2 regions of the Staphylococcus schleiferi genome follow, and region 1 is predicted to be linked to the other one. Evidence: riboswitches for the same ligand, from Rfam matches in the RefSeq annotation. Region 1 holds a riboswitch; the other holds the start of a gene.
The links. A riboswitch is a leader RNA that binds a small molecule or an ion and turns the genes downstream of it on or off. The one in region 1 is predicted to bind thiamine pyrophosphate.
Positions count from the first base shown of each region.

Region 2: it holds a riboswitch for thiamine pyrophosphate, as region 1 does, so the genes downstream of both, MUA40_RS10280 (thiamine phosphate synthase) here and tenA (thiaminase II) in region 1, are expected to answer to the same signal.

Region 1 covers NZ_CP094712.1:818,289-826,674, reverse strand. The annotation lists gene MUA40_RS03705 (hypothetical protein) at 1-546, opposite strand, end outside; gene yidC (membrane protein insertase YidC) at 786-1,643, opposite strand; gene thiE (thiamine phosphate synthase) at 1,732-2,370, opposite strand; gene thiM (hydroxyethylthiazole kinase) at 2,372-3,163, opposite strand; gene thiD (bifunctional hydroxymethylpyrimidine kinase/phosphomethylpyrimidine kinase) at 3,165-3,971, opposite strand; gene tenA (thiaminase II) at 3,975-4,652, opposite strand; TPP riboswitch at 4,722-4,822, opposite strand; gene MUA40_RS03675 (single-stranded DNA-binding protein) at 5,241-5,606, opposite strand; gene MUA40_RS03670 (YwpF-like family protein) at 5,787-6,221, shown strand; gene fabZ (3-hydroxyacyl-ACP dehydratase FabZ) at 6,443-6,886, opposite strand; gene MUA40_RS03660 (hypothetical protein) at 6,886-7,104, opposite strand; gene murA (UDP-N-acetylglucosamine 1-carboxyvinyltransferase) at 7,076-8,341, opposite strand.
Region 2 covers NZ_CP094712.1:2,172,486-2,180,871, reverse strand. The annotation lists gene kdpF (K(+)-transporting ATPase subunit F) at 124-204, shown strand; gene kdpA (potassium-transporting ATPase subunit KdpA) at 230-1,906, shown strand; gene kdpB (potassium-transporting ATPase subunit KdpB) at 1,922-3,946, shown strand; gene kdpC (potassium-transporting ATPase subunit KdpC) at 3,957-4,520, shown strand; gene MUA40_RS10285 (Bax inhibitor-1 family protein) at 5,070-5,696, shown strand; TPP riboswitch at 5,716-5,823, shown strand; gene MUA40_RS10280 (thiamine phosphate synthase) at 5,898-6,482, shown strand; gene thiS (sulfur carrier protein ThiS) at 6,488-6,688, shown strand; gene MUA40_RS10270 (thiazole synthase) at 6,691-7,458, shown strand; gene MUA40_RS10265 (ThiF family adenylyltransferase) at 7,458-8,386, shown strand, end outside.

The sequences.
Region 1 (8,386 bases):
TGTCGGACTAATGAGGTTGACAGGTCCAATCATTTGAAGCTTCTCTTTTTCAGGATGCCCCTCTTGTTCTTCCTCAATTGGATGAGATTGGTGAATTTCTGCATGATGATGCTCATCATGCGCTGTGTGTGTTAAATTTTCATGATTATGGGTATGTAGGTCTTCTGTGGAAGAAGGCTTTGCATGCTCTGTTTCTGAAGGATGTGTTGAAGTAGTAGGTGCAACTTCAGGTTGAGGTATATGTTCACTCGTACTTCTTGATGGTTGATTGACAGCTTGAATGTCATCATTGTGATTCTGTTGAACGTTATCAACTTTATCTTGCGTGTCTCGATTTTCAGACTGAATGCTTTGGTCTTGCTGTTCTTTATTTTCAAGGTTCTTATTATTCTCTGAAAGTGGCTGAGCACTGTTTTGTTTGACCTCTGTTGGCTGATCATCACTTTGTTGATCTTTCGCATTGTCCGTTGTATCAGCATATGCTACGTGTGATGAAAGCAAGATTCCGCTTGAAACAAGCATTGATGTAACTATTGTTTTTTTCATGACTGTTCTCCTTTAATCGTAATGATTACGATTAATTATAGTCAATTAAATTTTAGTAGTCAATATTGTATTTTTAAAAAGATTGTAATACATATAAATTTGTGAACATTTATTTACAATTTTTTATAATGAGTGATTTTTCTACTATCCATCCTTTTTTCATTCATATAAAAAGGAAGGTAAATAAAAAAGTAGTGACTCGACTTTTAAATCGACTCACTACTTATCTTAGTCATATCTTATTTTTTCTTTTTCTTTACGACTTGAGTATTTTTCCCTGCTTTTGCATTTTTCTCGCGCTCGAATTTCTCAATTAATGGTGCAACTTCTGCTTTTGCTTTACGTCCATAGACAACGTTAGCAACATAAGTTTGAACAACAAGGAACGCAGCTGACACTGACCAATACAAACCTAGTGCAGCAGCTGAACTTAATGAAATCCAAATAATCATAATTGGAGAAATAATCATCATCATGTATCCCATTTGACGTTGCTCAGGTGGCATATTAAAGCTTGAAACATACGCTTGAATAAAGTAGAGCACACCAGCTATAATTGTAATCCAAATATCGGGCTTATCTAAATGGAACCATAAAAAGTCAGAAAACTTTGTAATTCCCCCACCTGATGGGTATTTTAAAACAAAGTATAAAGCCATGACGATAGGCATTTGTATAATGAGAGGTAAACATCCCAACATACTTGCCATAGGATTCATATTATATTTTTTATAAACTTGCATCATTTCTTGATTGGCAGCTAATTTATCTTCTTGAGTACGCGCACGTTTAACCTTTTCTTGTGCTTCTGTAATTTCAGGTTTTGCAATTTTCATTTTTTCACGCATCATATGCATGTTTTTATAGTTGGTCAGCATAAAAGGTAATAAGACGAGACGGACAGCTAATACAAGAATAACAATGGCCAACCCGTAATTATCGCCTAACGAATTCCCCAACCAATGAATGAGATTGTCCATAGGCTGAACAAACGTATTATAAAAGAAACCATTTCGGTTTTCAGGCTTACTGTAATCACATCCAGCTAGAAATAAGACTACACCTAGAAGGGTCGTCAGTAACGCTTTGTTCTTCATTTTTCCACCTCTAAAGTAATATTCACATAAATGATATTTTATCATAGAAATCGTAATGGTGGAAATATATTCAAACGTAAAAATGATTTTATTTGAAATATTGCATATAACGATTCACAGAGTTTTCAATATTTCTACTATGTGTTATCGAGGAAATGGTCGCAATACCATCTGCTCCATTTTTAATAATAGATGACACATTTTCTTCAGTTATGCCACCTATAGCTACAATAGGAATATTCTCATCATATTCTCTCATTCGTCGAATCATTTCGACACCACCAGGTTTTTTGGCATCGCTTTTTGAACTCGTTTCATAAACGGGTCCAACACCAATATAATCTACATGTGTCAAATCTGATTGATCATACTCTTCGAAGTTCCCTACACTTAATCCAATAATTTTGTTTTCTAGCTTAGAATAAAATGAAGCTATTTTTTCATCATCTTGTCCTACATGAACACCATCAGCATCAATTTCTATCGCCAAATTGATATCATCATTGACGATAAAAGGCACTTTATAGGCATGACATAACTTTTGCAATTCCAACGCCTTCTTCTTTTTCTCATTTCCTGTTAAAGAAGATGGCCCCTTTTCGCGGAATTGGAACATTGTAATACCCGCCTCTAACGCTTCTTTAAGAATCGACTCAAGACTGCCCTCTTTCACATCTTGCGTTCCGGCAATGAAATAAATACGTAATTGCTTGCGGTCAAAACCCATTTTAAATCACTTCTCTCTTTTTGATCTCCAATTGGTAAGATTCAGCGGATGTTTGATTCAATGCATCAATAAAAGCGACAAGAAAAGTCCCTGGTAAATCTGCGCCCTCTCGAAGCTCAGCCTGTTCTGCAGCAATATTATAAAAAGATACTGCTTGGGTCAATTGTTCGATTGAAGGTATTTCATCTCCTAATAAAAAGCTCGCAATCACACCTCCAAGCAAACATCCTGCTCCTGTGATTTTAGTAAGGAGTGGCGTACCATTAGATAATGTAACAATACCCTCTTTTTGAATAATAACATCGACCTTGCCAGAAATAACGATAGCGGTTTGATACTTTTTATACGCTTCTTGTGCGATTGTTACAACATCGATATCATCCGCACTATCCGTACCTTTCATCGTTGTTGTCGTATCGACTAAAGTCATTATTTCAGAAGCATTACCTTTAATGACCGATACATCTACTTCCTCTAGGAAACGTTGACAAAAATCTTTTCTAAATTGAGATGCGCCCACTGCAACTGGATCAAACACAACAGGCACGCCTTTTTTATTGGCTGTTTTTGCGATTTTTAGCATGTCTTCACCGCGTTGCTTTGTCAATGTCCCAATATTAATTAATAATGCTTGCGCTACATTAAAAAAATCATCTGCTTCTTCCGGTGCTTCACTCATTGCAGGGCTTGCACCGACACTAATCAAACCGTTAGCCGTAAAGTTTTTAACAACATCATTGGTGTAACAAACAACTAAAGGATGTTGTGCTCTTAACTTTAATAAAAAATTCATATTAATCCCACCCATTGATTTTTTCATATGCAAAATGGTTCACCGGGCCACGCCCTTTTCCTATTTCAGGGGTATGTTGAATTGCTAACGAAATATATTTTTTCGCTTTAGCTACTGCATCGAAAACTGACTTTCCTTTTGCTAATTCTGCTGTAATAACTGCCGAAAAAGTACAACCTGTTCCATGTGTGTGTTGTGTTGGGAAACGTTCACTTTTAAATTCATAATGACCTTCTTTAGTAAATAAATGGTCAATCGCATCGCCTTCTAAATGGCCACCTTTAATAATGACACCTTTTGAGCCAATTTCTTGAATAAAATATTGACCGGCACGAAGAATTTTTTCTTCACTATCAATGGTCATTTCCACGATTTCTTCAGCTTCAGGAAGATTAGGTGTTGCAACATCTGCATAAGGTAATAATGATTCTTTTAAACTCTGACGTACACTTTGGTCCATTAATGAATCTCCACTTTTGGCAACCATTACGGGATCTATGACATAAGGAATATCAATCTTTTTCAAATAGTTTTCGATGACTTCCATCATTTCCGGTGTAGGTATCATACCCGTTTTTAAAGCATGCGGTTTTTCATCATTAAATACACTTTCTAATTGTTCTTCAAGCCATGCAGCATCTAAATTATGAATATGCTGAACACCTAAAGAGTTTTGCGCTACAATACTTGTAATTGCTGCCATGCCATAAACACCACAGGAATGAAAAGATTTCAAATCTGCCATTGCACCTGCGCCACCACTAGGATCCGTACCTGCAATTGTTAAAGCTATTTTTGGTTTTTCCATTTTTTACCCTCCAAATTCCCATTGTTCTAATTGATATGACATATTAAAGAAACGGCGTTCATGAATCGTACTTTGTAGAAAGTTTTGTCGTAAAGTTTTTTGAACTTGAGTAGAACTCGTTTCTGCATAATCATCTAACCATCGTTGAATGTATGACATTAAAGTGTCCATTTCTTGTGCATAAAATGCAAACCATGATTTCAATGGGTTTGAATTTGAAAAATCGTACTGTGCCATTGCACGTTTACCAAGTTGTTGATAAACATATGGGCATGGCGCCATAGCGGCAATCGTATATGCCACATTATCAAATGCAAAAGCATTGTAATACATATGTTTAATGTAATGATCGGCAGAGGGATACCATTCACCCTCAGCGATTATCGATTGATAATCTTCACCTACAAAATCAGCTAAAATATGATGCGGTTCCACTTCTCCTGAGCTTGCAAATTGTATTTGTTCGGTCAAAAATTGTATTTCTTCTTTTGAATTGACTTTAGGTATTAACAACGCGTATATTTTCGCAAACTCATTTAAATAGCGAGCGTCTGCACGTAAATAATGCTTAACTGCTGCTTTAGGAATTTGCCCTGTAAGTAAACCTTGAATAAAATCATCATTATAAATTTGCTCAATAATTGGCTCTGCCTCTTGCATTAACTGTTCAGAAAATGTCATTTTGTATTCTCCTTTGATATGAAAAAAGACCACTAAGAAAAGCAGCCTTGATAACATACCATGGTGAATGATGTTATACCGCTACTTCCCTACGTTGGTATCAACCAAATCAGGTTCGAAGGGTCTGAATTGCCATTCATCTCAGCCATAAGGCGCCCCTAGTAGTCTTATTTATTTATACTTAATGTATCAAAAAGACTGTTTAATTTCAATTAGAGTCGACTTTTATTCTGAATATTCTATTTTAATGATTCGATTTACCAATTATTAGTATGAAACTGTTGTTCCAATATTTAATACCTTTATGTATGTATTCTTTTCATTTATAGAGCGCAGTCGATGTCTGGGCTGCGCTTTCGCTCTTCTAGCTCGCCTCAGCCCTAGTCATCTTTGCCGGGGTGGGACGACGAAATCTATAGATTTCTGTCCCACTCCCATTCAAAAATAATAGTTGGGAATGTTTTTGAAGGTAAATGAATAAGATCAGTTAAATGATTGTGTGAGGTAAATTCGATTATATTTTGTAAGGGGAAATATAATTTGAGAAGGTTGATTTTGAAAGCATAGTGGGTGATAAATCATAGATATTTAAATTTGTGTTTGGCTTGTTAGGTTTTCACATGTTGATTTCATTTGCGAGGGAATAAAGGGATAAAATTGTGTAACGAGAAGTTCCGTAGCATAACGTTTTTCATCATTATGAAAAAAACGTCTTGTTTGAATTTGTCCGCTGATTGCTACAATGATGTCTTCTTTGAAAGCTTCTTTAATTTGAATTGCCACTTCTCCATATGCTTTGCAGTTCAAAAAGTCATACATGGGTCGCTGGTTGCGACTTAAATAGTTACGTGTGACTTTGGCTGTAAAAGTTATCAAGTGACTGTTTTCATTTTCATAATACTGTGGCGGACGATTAATACAACCGATTGCTTGAAATTGGTTAATTGAGCTCACCTCCTATATCCGTAATATAGTCGGTTTATCACAATAAAACAATGTTCAAAAAATTAAAAACAACCATGCAACCTCCTTTAAAAGTTCAAGCAGGTAAAGAATTTTTTTACTTTTTGAGTTATAATAAGCGATGAATCCATTTTTTCGAAAAGTTCTTTAATCTTTTAAGGGGTTGGTTGAATGAAAACATTTAAGGCTGTCCGCTTCCAAATCGTTTCTGAAAACAGTACTGTGACAGAATATGAACTGATTGATGGCGTTATTATTAATAAAGAAAATAGTGGAACAGGTTGGTTGTTGGAAATTGTCATTTCTGATGTGCATCAAGAACAAATGGAACAGTATATGGCAGAAGAAAAGTTATTAGATATTCGTGTCGTCATTACACGCCCTTCTAACGATCCTGCGTTATTTGATGCCACAATTAAACATATTACACCTTTAAAAGAGTCTATCTCTGTCGTATTTGAATGTCACATCTATACATTGCGCCAAGTGTACGCGGAAAGTTTACTTGAGCAATTAGTGAATGAAGGTCTTGAAGGTGATGAGTTAATCACAACATTTAACCGTATGATGCAATCAAAACCACGTTTAAAAGACGAACGGCAATAGTGTGAAATTAATCATTTTTGACAACAACTTTTCGTAAAAATTAAACGTATCAGAAATATTAAATTGAATAAAACATCTCAAATATATTTAAACAAGAGGAATATCGACGTTTCTTCAAATAAAAGTAGATGTCTAGGTTGTACTTGATTCAAGTTGTTCACGACCCAGACATCTACTTTTTTATATTGGACATTCATTATGCCATTATATTTAATTTTTAATTAGGCATTAGGATCTTGCAATGCGAAAGTTAATTCACAACTACATGCAATTTGACCATCAACTGTTGCTTTAGCAGTCCCTTTTCCTATCGGCCCTTTAATTTTTGTGATTTCTACTTCTAAACGTAGTGTATCTCCTGGAACCACTTGCTTTTTAAAACGACATTTATCTATACCAGCAAATAAGGCTAACTTCCCTTTATTCTCCTCACTATTCAGCATAGCGACAGCACCTGTTTGTGCTAAAGCTTCTGTAATCAAGACGCCTGGCATAACTGCATATTCTGGAAAATGGCCTTGGAAAAACGGCTCATTACCTGAAACTTGTTTAATACCCACGCAACGTTGACCCGGCTCATATTCAACAACTTTATCTATCAACAAAAAAGGTTGACGGTGCGGTATAATATTTTTTATTTCATTATAATCAAAGATGGTTTCCATTAATCTTCTCCTCCAATTGTTTCAAATATATGATGCCAAAAACTCAAATCAAACATTTTAATGACGTTGTCATGGTTAATAATAAAGCCTGTCATGATTCCGACAAAAAACAAAATTACTGCGACGATTACAAAAAGAATCAATTTTGCACTGAGTGAATGCGTCAGGACTTGTAACCAGTTATTTCGCTTAGTCATTAACTCTTTCAATTTGAGCACCTAATGATTTAAGCTTTCCATGAAAATTCACATAACCACGATCAAGGTGTTTCAGTTCAGTTACTGTTGTTTCTCCATCTGCCACAAGGCCAGCTAAAATTAAAGCTGCTGCTGCACGTAAATCGGTTGCTTTGACTTGCGCACCTTGCAACTCACTTTTGCCTTCTATTTTTGCGCTACGGCCTTCAACTGATATTTTAGCATTCATACGTTTGAATTCACCTACATGCATAAATCGGTTTTCAAACACCGTTTCCGTGATGACTTTATGGCCTTCAGCTGTTAAAAGCAGTGCCATCATTTGTGACTGCATATCTGTCGGGAAACCTGGGTGAGGAAGCGTTTTAACATCTACTGGCTGTAGTTGTTCCGGAGCAGTTACACGTATACCATCCTCTTGATATTCGAGGTTTACACCCATTTCTTCCAATTTATAGACTAAACTTGTCATGTGCTCTTTAATTGCACCTTTAACCAATACGTCGCCTCTCGTAATGGCAGCAGCAATCATCAGTGTTCCTGCTTCGATACGGTCAGGAATAATTACGTGTTGGACCCCTTTCAATGATTCAACACCGTTAATAATGATGGTATCTGTGCCTGCACCTTTAACGTCGCCACCCATTTCATTAATGTAATTTGCGAGGTCGACAATTTCAGGTTCTCTTGCAACATTTTCAATGACGGTACGTCCTTTTGCCAAGGTTGCTGCCATAATCACATTTTGTGTTGCGCCTACACTTGGAAAATCAAAATGGATCTCATTTCCAACTAAACCTTGAGGTGCTTCAGCATAGATATAACCTGCTTCTTGATATATTTTGGCACCTAATGCTTCAAGACCTTTTAAGTGCTGCTCTATCGGACGGGAACCGATTGCACACCCTCCAGGTAATGCTACTTTTGCACGTCCTAATCTAGCTAATAAAGGTCCCATAACAAGGATGCTAGCTCTCATTTTACTCACATATTCATAAGGGGCTTCTTCATTTAAATCTTTAGAAGCATCGACTGTTACCGATTGCTTTTTTTCATGATATTTCACTTTAGCATTTAAAACGCTAAGCACGTTGTTAATTGTTTCGACATCACTTAAAGCAGGTACGTTAAGTAATTCACTTTTCCCTTTACTTGCTAATAATGAAGCTGTAATAATCGGTAGGACTGCATTTTTTGCCCCCTCTACCGTTACTTCACCTTTAAGCGTTTGACCGCCTTTAACAATAATTCTATCCATCTTCATTAATCCTCCACTAGTTTACAACTCTGTTCTATTTTTTTA
Region 2 (8,386 bases), 1.2 Mb from region 1:
TTTCTATAAAAAAATACGTTTTTCTTTATCTTAATAACTTCTTAATAAAACGATGCAAATATTAATAATCTCCTTATAGAAATTTTTATATAATGATTCCTGCAATAAGGAGGAGGTCAAGAGATGATTATCGTATTAGGTCTCATTGTCATCGTATTAATTGGCTATTTAGTATACGCCTTAATTTACAGTGAAAAGTTTTAAATTCAATTATTGATGGAGGGAAAACATGGAAGTCGTTATCTTTTTAATCATCTTTCTTTTATGCGCATTTTTATTAAGTCGATACTTATATAGTGTTGCATTATTAACCCCTACACCTGCAGATAAGGTGTTTTTAGGTGTGGAAAAAGGGATTTACAAAGTGTTAGGAACAAAGTTAGAGCACATGTCGGGTAAGACATACCTGAAACATTTTCTACTATTTAATGGACTAATGGGAATTGTGTCGTTTCTATTGTTATTGACTCAACAATGGCTCTTTTTAAATCCGAATCATAATTTAAATCAATCGGTTTCATTAGCGTTTAATACAGTTGCTTCGTTTTTAACGAATACGAACTTACAGCATTACGCTGGAGAATCAGGACTCACATATTTAACACAGATGATTGTCATCACTTATTTGATGTTTACGTCTAGTGCTTCAGGTTATGCGGTTTGTATTGCGATGCTGCGTCGACTAACAGGAATGACAGATGTCATCGGCAACTTTTATCAAGATGTTGTGCGGTTTATCGTCCGCGTTTTAATACCGCTATCATTTATTGTGAGTATTCTTTTGATGAGTCAAGGCACACCACAAACTTTAAAAGGTAACTTAACGTTGCATACGATCACAGGCAAAATTCAACAAATCGCATATGGTCCTATTGCTTCATTAGAGTCCATTAAACATATCGGTACAAACGGCGGAGGCTTTTTAGGCGCCAACTCATCAACACCATTTGAAAATCCGACTGTATGGTCGAACTATATTGAAATGTTGAGTATGATGTTGATTCCTGGTGCGCTTGTCTTCCTATTTGGAAGAATGTTGACAAAAAGTGGTAAGCAAATTCATGCGCACGCTTATGTCATATTTGGAACAATGTTGTTATTTTTCTTAGTTTTCTTTGCGATTGCCATTATTTCAGAGTACAAAGGTAACGTTGTGTTATCTCATTTAGGTGTAGTTGGACCGAATATGGAAGGAAAAGAAGTAAGATTTGGCCCAGGACTTTCAGCACTCTTCACGACGATTACAACAGCATTTACGACAGGTACCGTTAATAATATGCACGATACGCTTACACCGTTGGGTGGTTTTGTACCTTTAGTATTAATGATGCTTAACGCCATTTTCGGCGGTGAAGGTGTCGGATTAATGAATATGTTGATTTTCGTCTTATTAACAGTATTTATTTGCAGTTTGATGGTAGGGAAAACACCAAACTATTTAGGAATGAAAATAGAAGGACGAGAAATGAAGCTCATCGCATTAACATTTTTAATTCATCCGATATTGATTTTAGTTGCGACTGCATTCGCTTTTATTATTCCTGGTGCGAGTGACGCATTAACGAATCCTTCATTTCATGGTATCTCACAAGCACTTTATGAAATGACATCATCGTCAGCCAATAATGGTTCTGGGTTTGAAGGACTCGCAGATGATACGACGTTCTGGAATGTCTCAACCGGTATCGTCATGTTGATTGCGCGTTATATACCTATCATTTTACAAATCATGATTGCTTCAAGCTTAGTTAATAAAAAAGCATATCAAAAAGATGATCAGACCGTGGCTATCGACAAACCTTTCTTTGGTGTATCACTCACAATTTTTATTATTTTATTGAGTGGTTTGACATTTTTACCAGTGTTATTACTTGGACCTATTGGAGAATTTTTATCATTAAAATAAAGGAGGATATGTTGAATGAATCAATCATCTCATGTCTTGAATGGCGCGATCGTCAAACAAGCCATCAAAGAGAGTTTTATAAAATTAAACCCTGCATATCTCATTAAAAATCCAATTATGTTTGTTGTAGAGGTAGGGATGGTTTTAACTTTAATAATGACGATAGTTCCACAAATTTTTACAGATGATGCAATGTCACGAATTTATTTATTTACGATTTTTGTGATTTTATTATTGACGATTCTGTTCTCTAATTTTTCAGAAGCCATTGCTGAAGGACGTGGTAAAGCACAGGCGAACAGTCTTCGTGAAACAAAATCAAATATGGTTGCACGTCGAATTATAGGCGATGAAAAATATGAAACGATTGACGGTTCTGCGTTAAAACGTGGGGATCGCATCCTTGTTAAAGCAGGGGAAACCATCCCATCAGACGGAACAATTATTGAAGGGATTGCAACGGTTGATGAATCTGCAATTACAGGGGAATCAGCACCAGTGATTAAAGAATCAGGTGGCGATTTTTCAGGTGTTATTGGTGGCACAACTGTAACATCGGATTGGCTTATTATTGAAGTCGATAGTGAGGAAGGGGCTACGTTTTTAGATAAAATGATTGCCTTAGTCGAAGGTGCACAACGTAAAAAAACGCCAAATGAAATTGCACTTTTTACCTTACTTATCACTTTAACGATTATCTTTTTAGTTGTTATTTTAACGTTTTATCCTATTGCACAGTACTTAAAACTGAATGTGCCCATTGCAACGTTGATCGCATTAACAGTATGTTTAATACCGACAACGATTGGGGGATTACTTTCAGCTATTGGTATTGCTGGGATGGACCGTGTGACACAGTTTAATATTTTAGCTAAAAGCGGACGTTCCGTAGAAACATGCGGGGACGTAGACGTATTAATTTTGGATAAAACCGGCACAATTACTTATGGTAACCGTTTAGCGGAATCATTGATGCCTGTGCATGAAGAATGGTACGACAGATTACTCGTCGCAGCTTACGAAACTTCTGTTTATGATGATACACCTGAAGGCAAAAGTATTGTTACTTTGGCGCAAGCTTCATCGGTTCAATTACCGGATGAAGTCAAAGGTGACTACCAACCTTTTAAAGCGGAAACACGTATGAGCGGTATTATCATGGGTGATCGTGCTGTCTTTAAAGGGGCACCTAATAGTATGATTAAATATGTTAAACAAAAAGGCGGCAGGGTACCTTCTAATATTGAATCGCTGGTTACTGAAGTCTCTAGTAAAGGCGGAACACCTTTAATCGTCGTTGAAGATCAAACCATTTTAGGCGTTATTTACTTAAAAGATGTCATTAAAGAAGGATTGGTCGAACGTTTTCAAGAGTTACGTCAAATGGGCATCGAAACAGTTATGTGTACAGGTGATAACGAATTAACTGCCGCGACTATTGCGAAAGAAGCGGGTGTGGATCGTTTTATCGCAGAATGTAAGCCAGAAGATAAAATAAAAGTCATTAAAGAAGAACAAGAAAAAGGGCATATCGTCGCGATGACAGGAGACGGAACAAACGATGCGCCTGCATTAGCACAAGCCAACGTTGGATTAGCTATGAACTCAGGTACATTAAGTGCAAAAGAAGCAGCAAATCTAATTGATTTGGATTCAAATCCAACTAAACTGATGGAAGTTGTTAAAATCGGTAAACAATTATTGATGACGAGAGGTGCGTTGACAACATTTAGTATTGCGAATGATATTGCGAAATATTTTGCGATTTTACCTGCAATGATGATGGTCACTGTACCGGAAATGAGTATTTTAAATATTATGCGTTTGAATTCTCCTGAATCTGCAATTGTTTCAGCGTTAATATTTAATGCACTGATTATTGCATTATTAATTCCAATTGCGATGAAAGGTGTGCGCATTAAAGGTGCTTCAACGGAGACCATCCTCATGAAAAATATGTTGGTATATGGATTGGGTGGTATGATTGTTCCGTTTATTGGAATTAAACTCATCGATCTCATTGTTCAATGGTGGATATAGGAGGGTGTATATGAAAGCGATAAGAAGTAGCATAGGACTCGTTGTAATGACAATGGTTTTGTGTGGTGTCCTCTTTCCATTGGCTGTAACGGCAGTTGGACAGACGTTGTTTCATCACCAAGCTAACGGAAGTCTTGTGACACAGAATGGTAAGGTAGTAGGTTCAAATCTCATTGGACAGCAGTGGAATGAACCTCAGTATTTTCACGGAAGAACGAGTGCTGTCAAATATAATATGGATAAAACGACATTAAAAGAAAAAGGGGTGGCTTCTGGTAGTGATAACTATTCAAATGGCAATCCTGAACTTAAAAAGAGAGTAGAAGACTTAAAACAAGATGATGGTCACCATACACCGATTGATGCGGTGACAGAATCTGGTTCAGGTTTAGATCCGGATATTACGGTGGATAATGCAAAACAACAGGTGGCACGTATTGCAAAACAACGAAATCTCTCACCACAACAAATTGATCAATTAATTACTAAGCAAGCACATAAAGGAACGATGTATGATGACTATGTGAATGTGTTGGCGTTAAATATGGCGTTAGATCATTTGTCAGCACATTAATTGTTGATTGTACAGTGGCCGTTGTACGGTTTATGATGAGATGAGGCTGGGGTTATTTCCTCAATTCAAACGCTCTAAGATTGTTTTTAATTAAACTGTCTTAGAGCGTTTTTGATGTTGGATTACTTGTATGGATGGCTTCGCTTTCCGAGGGGACAGCCTCAGCCTGTAGTCTTCGGCTTGTCCTGTTCCCTCAGGCGTCTCGCCATCCATGCATCGTCAAAAATATACAGTGCTTCATTGTTTTAAATTCAAACGTGCATCGATTCATCGTAACAGTGAGTCATTGAACAGTGTGCAATTTCTAATGGCTTAATAAGGGCGTTGAAGTGTTTTATAGGTTGATACCCAGGCTGTTTCAACTGAATGTAAAATAAAAAATGACGTAATAAAAAGGGCCATAAGACGCGAATTTATCGAGATGAAAATTTAATGCGATATTGAATGAGGTCTAAAAAGTGCATTTTCGGGTACAAGACAAGAGACTTTATTTTATTCGTAACACAATCTATCGTAAAATATAACAACCAAAAAGAAAGGAGAGAAAAGATGTCATCATCAACACATCAACCCCCTAGTAAGGCTTATGGAAAAGTTTGGCTCTTTTTTGTTTATTATTGGCTTATTTTTGGGATTTCAACTTATTTAGGTCAATTTTTACCAGAAGCATGGCGCCAACCGCTATCGATAGGATTACTTATCCTTATTCTGATTTCGATGGTTGTCCAACGTGTACGTTTTAGTGGTCCTATCATTTCACATATTTATACCATTGTTGCAGGCTTATTATCCTATGCCACATTTATGTATACGTTAGAAGATTTAGGGCCAAGTGTATTTTTTAACACTGTTTTATTAGCGATTGCGGCGTTTCTTATCTTTGGCTTTTTAGGTTATTTTTTGATAAAAGATGCTTCAAGTATTGGAAAATATTTATTCGTGACACTTATCGCTTTAATTTTAGCAAGTCTACTTGGGTGGTTTATCCATAACCCGATTTACCATACGCTCATTGCGGTGGTAGGTTTGTTATTATTCTTATTGTATACGCTTTATGACTTTAATCGGATGAAACGAGGACAATTTTCACTTAGAGAGATGGGTTTCAATTTGTTCTTAAACCTTTTCCGTATTATTCGTTATGTGTTAGAATTAACACGTATGGTAAAACGTTAACGCAATTGAATAGATAAAACGATTCCACTGGAAGTGCCATTGCGAATGGCTGAGATTGAAATGCGATTTCAAAATTCCTGAACCTGATCCAGTTCGTACTGGCGTAGGAAAGTGGCTGAATTCGTGGGAATAACACGCTACTTTTCTTAATTTGATTTATGAAAAGTAGCTTTTTTTGTTGCGTTAAGGAGGATGGATACGATGATTGTAGTGGTTACACCTTATCAAAGGCTTGATTATACGCATATTCAACGCTTGTGTGCAATTGAACCTGATATTGATGGCGTCATTTTCAGGACACCTATGAGAAAGCCTGAACTAGAAAATTGGATTTTAAAGTTGCATGATGAAGGTTTTCCAAAATCTAAAATGATTGTACATACGGATGTGCAGCTTGCCGAGCAATTGGGCATTCATCGCCTTCATTTCAGAGAAGGTGATGTTAACGCCGAACATATCAAACAGAAGTCGCCGGATTATCGTATTAGTATGTCTACGCATTCTGAAAATAGTATTCGCTATGCGCAAGCCCAACATTTTGATTTCGTATTGTTTGGTCATCTCTTTCCCACACCCTCTAAGCCCCATCAGCCACCACGATCCTCTAGTGAAATTGCAGCAGTGTTGTCTATTGACTTTCCTATTATTGCAATTGGAGGCATTCGTCTTGAGACAATCCAAAACGTTCCTACAGGTTTTTCGGGGATCGCATGTATCGGAAGTGCGTTTTCAAACGAAATCCATCAGTTTAGACAAATGGTCACTTATTGGCGTGCAAAGGAGTGAAGGTAATGCAAGTATATGTGAATGGTGAAAGGCAACTTTTCGATGAAGGCACTACGATTCGTGATATATTGAATCACTTTGGTATTGAATCAAAACGCATGGCAGTTGAACGTAACGAAGAAGTTGTAAAACGCTCAGAGTGGGATACAACTGAAGTGCGTGAAGACGATCAGTTAGAACTTTTAGAATTTGTTGGAGGCGGTTAATGATGTTTAAAATTGGTAATTTAAGTTTCAATTCAAGATTGTTTTTAGGAACAGGTAAATTCGAAAATGAAGAGATTCAATCTCGTGCAATTGATGCATCTGAAACAGAAGTACTTACATTTGCGGTACGCCGAATGAGTTTGTATGATGAAAAGTTGCCGAACCCTTTAGCCAATGTGGACTTATCTAAATTTACGACATTTCCAAATACAGCAGGTGCGAAAACGGCTGAAGAAGCAGTACGTATTGCTGAATTGGCAAATGAAGCTGGTGTATGTGACATGATTAAAGTAGAGGTAATTGGTGATGATGAAACATTATTACCTGATCCCCTCGAAACTTATAAAGCATGTGAAATTTTATTAGAAAAAGGCTACATTGTTTGTCCATATATTTCAGATGATGTTGTGTTAGCGAAACGTTTGGAAGCGCTCGGTGTACATGCCGTGATGCCACTTGCTTCGCCAATTGGTACAGGAAGAGGGATTAGCAATCCTTTAAACTTACGTTATATTATAGAAAAAAGCCAAGTTCCTGTTATTGTGGATGCGGGGATAGGTTCAGCAAAAGACTGTGCGGAAGCGATGGAACTTGGGGCAGATGCGATATTATTAAATTCTGCAGTATCACGTGCTAAAGATTCTGTGAAAATGGCAGAAGCAATGAAAAAAGGTATTGAAGCGGGTCGCTTGAGCTATGAAGCGGGTCGTATTCCTATTCGCTATAATGCTGTTCAATCAAGTCCATCAGAGGGGTTAGGGTTCTTATAATGACCCGCTATAACAGACAAGAGAAATTTAAACCTTTTGGTCAACAAGGACAAGTCCAACTGCAACAATTACATGTGATGGTTATCGGTGTTGGTGCGCTAGGCAGTGGTATCGCAGAGCAATTGACGCGAAGTGGTGTCGGCCGTTTAACAATTGTTGATAAAGACGTGGTGTCCTTATCTAATTTACATCGTCAAAGTGGCTATACTGAAGCAGATGTACAAGCTATGACGCCGAAAGTATTTGCATTACAACAACATCTGTCAGCAATGAACCATGAAGTGACGATAGAACCATTGAATGAGGAGATTACAGCAAGGAACATATTGGGTATCCTCAATGAAACGCAACCCGACATGATTTTAGATGGACTTGATCGATTTGAAACACGTTATTTAGTTAATGAAGCCTCTAGAAAGTTAAATATTCCTTATATTTATGGGGCAGTAGTGGGGAGCCAAGTGAGTGTTTTTCCAATTCATCAAGATGGTCCATGCTTACATTGTGTAATGCCAGACGTACCAGATACAATGGAAAGTTGTGATATTAATGGTGTTCTTCCGCCCGCTGTTCATATGGCGAGTAGTCTGGTTGTAGCAGAAGTCTTCCATTATTTGATGCATGGTGATTTTTCTTATCGTATGACGACAATGGATATTTATCGTGGCAAAATGAAAACATTGTCTATCAAAGCATTGAAAGAAGAAGATTGTAAAGTTTGTGCTCAACATCAATATGATCGATTAAATCATAAACAACTTGAACAAACACAATTACTGTGTGGTGGCGTTTATCAATATAGACTCTCTCCAGAGCAGTTTTCAGCAAAAATCCATCCTAGTGTGACATGTTTAATCGAAAATCATTTTATTAAACGATTACAATATAAAGACTATGAAATGACATTATATCAAGATGGGCGGTTGTT